Regions from separate parts of the Danxiaibacter flavus genome, predicted to be linked through region 1. Evidence: riboswitches for the same ligand, from Rfam matches in the RefSeq annotation. Region 1 holds a riboswitch; each other region holds the start of a gene.
What was found. A riboswitch is a leader RNA that binds a small molecule or an ion and turns the genes downstream of it on or off. The one in region 1 is predicted to bind thiamine pyrophosphate.
Positions count from the first base shown of each region.

Region 2: linked by a shared signal. The riboswitch ahead of QTN47_RS24400 (TonB-dependent receptor) and the one ahead of thiM (hydroxyethylthiazole kinase) in region 1 are both predicted to bind thiamine pyrophosphate.
Region 3: linked by a shared signal. The riboswitch ahead of thiS (sulfur carrier protein ThiS) and the one ahead of thiM (hydroxyethylthiazole kinase) in region 1 are both predicted to bind thiamine pyrophosphate.

Region 1 is NZ_JAULBC010000001.1:960,524-963,806, forward strand. Features, by position in the region: gene thiE (thiamine phosphate synthase) at 1-622, opposite strand, end outside; gene thiM (hydroxyethylthiazole kinase) at 672-1,466, opposite strand; TPP riboswitch at 1,516-1,611, opposite strand; gene QTN47_RS03640 (Gfo/Idh/MocA family protein) at 2,119-3,283, shown strand, end outside.
Region 2 is NZ_JAULBC010000009.1:212,097-215,379, forward strand. Features, by position in the region: gene QTN47_RS24400 (TonB-dependent receptor) at 1-1,345, opposite strand, end outside; TPP riboswitch at 1,406-1,502, opposite strand; gene QTN47_RS24405 (head GIN domain-containing protein) at 1,835-2,554, shown strand; tRNA gene QTN47_RS24410 (tRNA-Met) at 2,699-2,773, shown strand; gene era (GTPase Era) at 2,935-3,283, shown strand, end outside.
Region 3 is NZ_JAULBC010000009.1:86,197-89,479, forward strand. Features, by position in the region: gene thiC (phosphomethylpyrimidine synthase ThiC) at 1-1,687, opposite strand, end outside; gene thiS (sulfur carrier protein ThiS) at 1,735-1,938, opposite strand; TPP riboswitch at 2,002-2,096, opposite strand; gene QTN47_RS23965 (TlpA family protein disulfide reductase) at 2,270-3,283, shown strand, end outside.

The sequences.
Region 1 (3,283 bases):
TTTTTTCAATTTCATTACGCAACATAGCAGCTGCTTTTTCCGGATCATCCGCACTGCAGATAGCTGATACTACAGCAACACAATCTGCGCCAGCTTTTATAACATCCGCCACGTTGGTTAGGTTGATGTTGCCTATGGCAACAAGGGGTTTTGTGGTTGCTTTGCGCATCCATCTTATGCCATCAAGTCCCCATTCTCTTACCGTGTCCACCTTTGTGGAAGTGTTAAAAACAGGACTGATGCCAAGATAATCCGAAGGTATTATTTCGGTATTGTTAAGTTGTTCTTCATACTCAATAGAATAACCAAGACAATTGCATTGGGGCCATGCTGCTCTTATTGCAGTCGGTGAAAGATCACTGTTGCCTACATGAACGCCGTATGCATGAATGTATTGAGCAACCTGCCAGCGATCGTTTATGATAAGCGGAATGTTGTTTTTTGAAAGCAGGGATTGCAGTTCGGTTGCCGTATTGGTGAATACTTCTTCAGTGGCGTGCTTGTCCCTGAACTGTACAATATCAACGCCGCCTTTAACAGCTGCAGCAACAACATCCAGTAATTTTTTGCCTTTACAGGCGAGTTCATTTGTTACCAGATAAAGCTTATGTGGAAATGCCATATTATTTGTTTAATTGTCCCAAACGTTGCTCAAATCAATTCCGCCATTGTTAAACAATGTGTACAGTTTCCATAAAAGTTGTTACATCCATTGTATAAAGCGCATCAAGAAAAGCCGTTTGCAATGTTGCTGGTCCGCCTGCTTTTTTCACTGCGACCTCTCCCGCAACTCCCATCATTGCCATTGCTGCGCAGGTGGCCAGGTGCGCATCTGCCTGAACTGCACAAAACGCTCCGGTCAGGGCAGACGCGGTACACCCCATTCCTGTAATCCGGGTCATAAGAGCATGCCCGTTCTTCAAGCCGGTAACCATATCATTGCTGGTGATATAGTCCGTTTCTCCTGAAATGCAAACCACGCATTTAAGTTGATTGCTCAGTTGTTTGGCTGCTTCGATGGCATCATTGCTGGAATGAGTGCTATCCACACCCCTGGTTTTGTTTTCAGCGTTAGCAACAGCAAGTATTTCAGAAGCGTTACCTCTTATAACCGCAGGCCTGTGTATCGCCAGCAATTCCGCGATAACCTGGTTCCGGTAGGCGGTAGCACCTGCACCAACAGGGTCCAGTACCCATGGTTTGTTCTTTGCTTCTGCTGCTTTAATAGCAATTTTCATGCTATTTACCCAGTTGCTGTCCAATGTGCCGATGTTAACTACCAATGCACCGGAAATATTTACCATATCATCCATCTCCTCAGCAGCATGGGCCATTATTGGCGAGGCTCCGGCAGCCAGTAAAGCGTTGGCGTTAAAATTCATTACCACATAGTTCGTAATGCTGTGTACCAGCGGGGATCTTTCTTTAACAGCCACAACCTGCTGCCATAATAATTCTTTTGTCATGAAACTTTTTTTAGCGCGATAGGAGGATGGCCGTGCAAAGAAAGGAACATAGAAAGCCTTTGCTTTTTCCTACGACGGTATTAACCGTATCAGGTACCAAGGGTATCATCTCAGTTCCATAAAAGGAACACCCCTAAAGCGGATGCAAAATAAGGAATTCAGGGGAAAGGTGAAAGCTAAAAGCTTAAAGCCTAAAGCTTAAAGCCTAAGGCGGAGAACCTTAATTTTATGAATGGACAATTGAAAGTTCCTGCCCGACTAACATCGTTCAGGCGGGGAAAATTGACAATGGAATGTGCAAATGAGGGGATATGCAAATGTGCGAATGAGAGAATATGCAAATGAGAGAATATGCAAATGTGCAAATATGGAATGAGTGAAAATGAGATGTGTATGACAACGCTTCCGGTTAGGAAGGCTCATAGCTAAAAGCTGATAGCTGATAGCTAAAATTAAGATCTGGATACGCAAATACAACCCCCGGCGTTAAAAACTAACCTGACACCTGATACCTGATACCTTAAAGCTCAAAGCTGAAAGCTGATAGCTGACAGCTCTACACAAACGTTTGCCTTAATATGCTTTCCCGTGATTTTTATTCGGGTTTATTCAAGAAATTAGCGTTTTACTGTACACACCAAAAAAAGTAGTAATGAAATCTAACCGTAGAAACTTTTTACGCAACATAACTCTTGGTTCAGGAGTACTTGCCGTTGGTTTGCCTTCCATTGGAAAGTCTGCAAATGTTGCAGAAGAAACATTTGATGCAGCACCTCAGAACGGAAAACAACAATTTAACATGAGCGGGTATGCTGCTCCAAAACTGGATAAAGTTCGTATTGGTATTATTGGTCTGGGTATGAGAGGGCCTGGTGCTGTACAAAGAATGTCTTATATAGAAGGTGTTGAAATAAAAGCTTTGTGTGATAAACAGGCTGATCGCGTTGCAAAAGCGCAGAAAATCCTCGAGAAAGCCGGAATTCCGAAAGCAAAGGAATATACCGGTGAAGATGGTTGGAAAGCATTGTGTGAAAGCAATGATATTGATCTTGTGTATATATGCACGCCATGGCATTACCACACGCCAATGGCTGTATATGCAATGAAGAATGGCAAACACGCCTGCACGGAAGTTCCTGCTGCAGTTACAATAGATGAGTGCTGGCAATTGGTGGAGACTTCAGAGAAAACAAAAAAGCATTGTATGATGCTTGAGAATTGTTGCTATGATTTCTTTGAACAACTGACCCTGAACATGGCGCGTAATGGTATGTTCGGTGAATTGATTCATGCAGAAGGCGCTTATTTGCACAACCTGCTTGATCTCAACTTTGATAAGAATGGCTATGCTGATATGTGGAGGCTGAAAGAGAATGCCACAAGAAACGGTAATCTGTATCCAACACATGGTCTTGGACCGATTGCACAATGCATGAACATAAACCGGGGAGACAATTTTGATCACCTGGTTTCTATGTCCAGCAATGATTTTCTAATGGGAGCAGAGGCTAAAAAGAGAGCTGCCAGCGATTCGTTCTACAATCAATTTGTTGGCAAGCCTTACCGTGGTGATATGAATACTACGATCATCCGCACAATTAACGGCAAGACCATTATGCTGCAGCATGATGTTACTTCTCCGCGTCCTTATTCACGTATTCACCTGTTAAGCGGTACAAAAGGCATGGCGAGCAAATGGCCTTCGCCTGAGCGAATTGCACTTGGTGAAGAATGGATGAAAGAAAGTGAATTGAAGGATCTGTACGATAAATACACCACACCATTGGTAAAACATGTTGGCGATATTGCAAAGAAAG
Region 2 (3,283 bases), on a different contig from region 1:
TCCAGCCGCCACCAAAAGTCAGTTCATTATTTTGTTTTTTATAATGAAGGGAAAATACCTGTCCATAAAAATAGTTGTCAAGCCATTGCCTTTGTATAAGATCAGTTTGTGTAATGGTATCGCCATTAAAAACAACATTGTTCAATCCGTAGTCAGTATAATTTCTTTTGCCTTTGTATTCCTCATAATAACCTTTGCCGTGCACGAGAAAAGTGGCAATGTTGAACGAAAGGTTATTGTTGATGGCCTGATTTACGAATAGCTGATAATGGTCCTGCTGGTAATTATCTGTTTGATTATCGTAAGGAGCTCCAGGCTTATCTGTTCCCAGTGAATTATACGTCCTATCTGTTGATAGCATACTTTCCGGAACTCCGTTCCATGCCTGGTATGTTTTTTCTTTACCGGAGATAATATTGAATCTTACAGACGTTTTTTTGTTTACATAAGCAGTAGAAAAATAGAATGACTGCAGGTTGCTGCTCGCCCTGTCAATATATCCGTCGCTGCTTATGCGGCTAAGACGTGCATCAACTGTAAAGTGATCATTGATCAAACCGCTTCCTACTTTGATGGTGTTTTTCCAACTGTTGAATGAGCCGTAGCTGTTATTGGACTCGGCATAAGCCTTGTCATTGAACTCATTGGTGCTAAGGTTAATTGTTGCGCCAAAAGTTCCTGAGCCATTGGTAGAAGTTCCTATACCGCGTTGAATTTGTATGGAGTTAACAGAAGATATTGCATCTGGCATATCCACGAAAAATGTGCCCTGACTTTCGGCATCGTTGTAAGGAATACCGTTTAACGTTACGTTGATGCGTGTTGCATCAGTACCCCTGATACGAATACCCGTGTAGCCAATGCCAGTGCCGGCATCTGAGTTAACCACAACGGAAGGTGTTTGGTTAAGGATAAAAGGAAGGTCCTGCCCAATATTATTTTTCTCGATCTCAGCTTTAGCAAGGTTGGTTTTCGTGAACGGGCTTTTGTCGGTTGCACGCAAAGCCTTTACCTCTAATGGTTCGAGGAAAAAATTGTTATCCTCCATAACGACATCAATAACAACATCGCTGTTGTCAACTGAAATATTTTTCGAAACCTTTTTCTTCCCGACAAATTCAAGATTAAGTGATCCCGATGAATTGTTAGAAAGTCCGGAGATGGCAAATGATCCATCTTCCTGGCTTATCGTTGACCGTGTTTTTCCTTTAACGTCGCTAAATACTGCACTTACACCTTTCAGTGCCTGGTGTTGTGTGTCGGTTACTTTTCCTCTGACGGAAAACTGTGCATGAACAAAAATAACAGTAGACAGAGCTGTTAGTGTTCCCAAAAGTTTCTTCATGTTCCTAATTTGTATTAATCAAATTTTGGGAACAGGGAATTGCTGTGGAGAGGACAAATAAAAGAAGTTCTTCGCCTTTCCCTTCGCAGGAATTACCCTGTTCAGGTTCTACGGGTATAATCTCAGCCTTCTTTCGAAAGCACCCCGAGGAAATCACCAACGGACCGCAGATTGCCGGTGATTTTTCAACCACAAAGTAACACCTCAAGTTCTATTCAAAACAAATATTAAAAGTTTGCATGCGAGAAAGCAAGCTTAAAGCCTAAAGCTCAAAGCCTAAAACTTAAGAGCTATACACAACTCTTGACGTGATTTTTTTGAGACTGAGCAAGCGAATGACGGGAAATTTGCCTTCTTAGCCAGTATTCAAAAACATGACAGTAAAAGTTTTAAGCTTTGAGCTTTAGGCTTTAAGCTTGAAACTACTTTTTTGTATCTTCCTGTAACCTTTTTCAAAAAAAATCGTTGAACAGCAAACATATATTCCTTATGAAGAAGTTTTTGATTTTGACAGGTTTACTTTTCCTGAGCATAATGGTGCTGAAAGCTCAAAACCTGGTTTACGACCCTAACGCCAGTATTAGAACCGTTGATAAATTTAACGGCGTGAGTGTAGGTGGCGGCATTAACCTGTATTTGTCACAGGGCAAAGAGCAGGGTGTTGCAGTTAGTGCTGGTGAGGATAAGTTTACGGCTAAAATAAAAACTGAAGTAAAAAATGGCGTCCTGAAGATCTACCTCGAAAATGGATTTTGGAACGGATGGAGCTGGGGTAATAAGAAAATCAAAGCATATGTAACTGTCACAGATTTGAACTTCCTTGACCTCAGTGGTGGCTCTGTGGGTAAAATTGCTGACCCCATAAACGTAAATAACCTGAAAATGGAATTAAGTGGAGGAAGCATTGCTGAAGGCAAGTTTACAGGGAACAGTTTAAACATAGATTTAAGTGGCGGCAGCATCGCGAAATTGGATGGCGCTTTTGACGCTGCAAGCATCGAAGCCAGCGGTGGTAGCATTTTTAAAGATTTTGCAATTGCCGTAAACAATTGTAATGTGGATGCGTCCGGAGGATCTGTGATCAACATCACCATCAATAAAGCGTTAAAAGCCGATGCCAGCGGAGGAAGTATAATCCATTACAAAGGAACAGGTGTTATTATGAGTGTTGATGCGAGCGGAGGTTCTAGCATTAAAAAGCAGGATTAGTTAATTGAAAATTGAAAGTTGACAATTGAAAATTAGGAATGGATGTATTTCATTATCAATTGTCAATTTTCCACTGTCAATTAAAAAATATTCTAGAATATTTTGGCTGGTAACAATTATCCCCCTACATTTGCAATCTCAAATCGCGAAGTAGAGCAGCGGTAGCTCGTCGGGCTCATAACCCGAAGGTCGGAGGTTCGAACCCTCCCTTCGCAACCAGAAGGCCTCGCAAGAGGCCTTAACTATTTAAAAACTAATCTGATAGGTTTTCATCTGTTAGAGGCCGTAAGGTATAAATGAATAATTGCAGAGCCTCTTAGAGGCTTTTGTGATTTATAATGGTTGTACCGGACGTTTGCACTTGCGGCAATCGTTTTGATTTGTTACTTTTTATTGTTGATTTGAAAATGAAAGCAGGTTTTGTAAACATATTTGGTAAACCTAATGCAGGCAAAAGCACTTTGCTTAATGCTTTGCTGGGCGAAAAACTTGCGATTGTTTCATCAAAAGTGCAAACAACAAGGCATCGCATTAAAGGTTTCTTAACAGAGCCGGGGAAGTACCAGGTGATCTTTTCAGACACACCGGGAATCATCGAACCCAAATACAAGCTGCACGAAAAAATGATGCACAGCGTAAAAAGTGCGTTGGAAGATGCGGATGTTGCCCTTTTGATCGTTGATGCAAATGATGATATACAGGAAAATCACCAGCTGTTCAGCTCACTTA
Region 3 (3,283 bases), on a different contig from region 1:
GCAATGTTTCATCGTGGAAGGAACGGGCTGTATCGGGGTCTAGCGATAAATTAAACTGGTCTTCCCATCTAAACTCAAACCTGGCTTTACTTAAAGCATTGTCGCGGTATTGTGCGCCCGGATGTCCTTTCGCAAGATCTGCGGCATGTGCCGCAATTTTGTAAGCAATAACACCATCCTTCACATCTTTTTTATTAGGTAAGCCCAAATGTTCCTTTGGCGTTACATAGCAAAGCATGGCAGTACCATACCAGCCGATCATGGCCGCGCCAATGGCTGAAGTTATATGGTCATAGCCCGGTGCTATATCAGTAGTTAAAGGACCTAATGTGTAGAAGGGCGCTTCATGACATTCCTTCAATTGCTTATCCATATTTTCTTTTATCAGGTGCATAGGGACATGGCCGGGACCTTCAATCATTACCTGTACATCATGCTTCCACGCAATTTTGGTAAGTTCACCCAGCGTTTCCAGTTCTGCGAATTGAGCCGCGTCATTGGCATCGGCAATTGAGCCGGGACGCAAGCCGTCGCCTAATGAAAAACTTACATCATAAGCTTTCATTATTTCGCAGATCTCTTCAAAATGCGTATACAAGAAATTCTCTTTATGATGAGCCAGGCACCATTTTGCCATAATGCTTCCGCCTCTTGAAACAATGCCTGTTGTACGTTTTGCAGTAAGTGGAATATAGCGGAGTAAAACGCCGGCATGAATAGTAAAATAATCAACGCCTTGTTCAGCCTGTTCAATCAATGTATCCTTAAAGATCTCCCATGTAAGGTCTTCTGCTTTGCCATTCACTTTTTCCAATGCCTGGTAAATGGGTACAGTGCCAACAGGAACCGGGCAATTGCGGATAATCCATTCCCTGGTTTCATGAATATTCTTTCCGGTCGATAAATCCATTAGTGTATCTCCACCCCAACGGCAGCTCCATACAGCTTTATCCACTTCTTCTTCAATGGAAGAGGTAACAACAGAGTTACCAATATTCGTATTGATCTTCACCAAAAAATTACGGCCAATGATCATTGGTTCGCTCTCCGGATGGTTGATGTTAGAAGGGATGATGGCTCTTCCCGCAGCTACTTCGTCACGCACAAATTCAGGTGTAATTTTTTTTAAGGGGGTGTTGGCGCCAAAGCTATTGCCTGGATGCTGTTGGCTTAGCGATTCATCGGATAACGCTTCTATTTGTTGATTTTCACGAATGGCAATGTATTCCATTTCAGGCGTGATGATGCCTTTCCGTGCATAATGCAATTGCGTTACATTTTTTCCCGACTTTGCTTTATATGGTTTTTGAATGTGCTCAAATTGTAACGGCTTAAGTTTTTCATCATTCAACCGTTTATTGCTGTATCCGGAGGAAAATCCGGATAGTTTTTCTACATCACCTCTTTGTACAATCCATTCTTCGCGAAGCCTTGTCAGTCCTTTCTTTAAATCTATGCCAACATCCGGGTCAGTGTAAGGGCCACTGGTATCGTACACAGTGACGGGTACGTTAGGTACTACTTCTTCTTTTATGGAAGAAATGCGAACGCTGTCGCCCAATGCAATTTCCCGCATGGCCACTTTGATGTTATGCAACTTGCCTGTTATGTATATTTTCCTCGAACCGGTAAGCGGTGCACGCATTTCCATGTTCTCGTAAGAAGATGGTATTTTATCTTTTTGCATATTGTATAAGTGTTGTGTAAATGAGAAGGTTAATTGATGAGAAGGTGTCATCCTCCTTGTGATGCCTTTATGATAACCAATGCATCGTTATGCTCCAGTATATAAGATTCCCAATCTTTTTTTGGAATGACAATATTGTTAACGGCGATGGCAACACCATTCAGGGAGTTAATTTGTAAGGCTTGCAGCGCGAGGGAAAGTGTCAGATGGTCGGCAATTTCCTGCGGTTTGCTGTTCAGCAAAATATTCATGGCATCTTGTTTAAGGTGAAAAGAAAAATGAACAATAAACTTTAGGAAATACAAAAACAGAGAACTCAGATGAGCACTTTTCCCTTCGCAGGCATTATCCTGATCAGGTTAAAAAGGGTATAATCTCAGCCGTGTTTACGGCACCCCTAAAGCACTGCGAAAATAGAAGTTTTATTTAAGAAAAAAAGAAATGAGAAAAAAATGGGGGTAGATTATTTTAAAATTATGCTTAAATTGAATTTCTGCTGATTACACTTTGCTGCCTAATCCTTGTGTTGCCTGAACCTGATCAGCTGGTCTTTCGATTTAAATATCTGTATAATTTTTGTTTATGATCAACACTACTGTGTTAAGTAGGGTGCGAATTGCTGTTGCATGTCTATTTGTAATTTCATCATGTAAGCAGTCTGCCCGTTCTTATCAGAAAATCGTTTTAAAAAATTATATAACGGACACAGTTCCTTATGGTGCCAACGGCTTAGTTGTGCATTTTAATGAACGCGGTGATGGAGTGAAATTTTCGTCTATTAACACAATAGATTCAGTAAAAGTTGGCACAGTTCAGTTACAGGATTTGTCAGGCATTTCGTCTTCAATAAACGAGAAAACGGAGTTGAACAGTTCATTTAAAGTTGCTTTAATTTATGGATCAAAATATAAGTGGATCTGTTTTGATACTGACAATGATGGGAATTTCGAAAACGAAGAATTGCAGCGCTTGGACACTTTTAAAAACTCTGTTGTAATAAAAAATGTGGATTTGTATGATGGAGAAATTCATCGGAAGCGTGATGTTATTGCTAAGTATGCAATTACACCAATTAACACTGACGGGATAGTTGTTTTTCCTTATTATCACGTTGGAAATTTTATAGTTGACAGCATTGAATTCAAGTTTGCTTTATGCGCTTCTTTTTTTGCAGCTGAGTATAATCGTGAATCCGCAATTTTGTTTATAAATAATGCAAATGAGCCATTTAAAAATCCAAAAGAGCATCCGGTAAAATACAAGGTTGGAGACACTATTTATTTCTCATCTAAATCCTTTCGTTTTGCTGTAGTTTCAAAAGGCGGCGATACAATAAGCCTGGAAGAACTTACAGATAACGCCCTACACTATGGTATTGAGCCTGGGCAATATGCATTTCCAATACAGGCGACTGACATTTCTAATGGTCGTACTTTCACTATAGGGAAGAGTGGAAAGTATACATTGATTGATTTCTGGGGTACCTGGTGCGGACCTTGCAAAGAAATAATGCCCGAATTAAAAGCATTGTATAGACAGGCAGCAGAAAAGAACTTTGATATAGTTAGCGTTGCATTTGATAGTTCGATGAAAGAC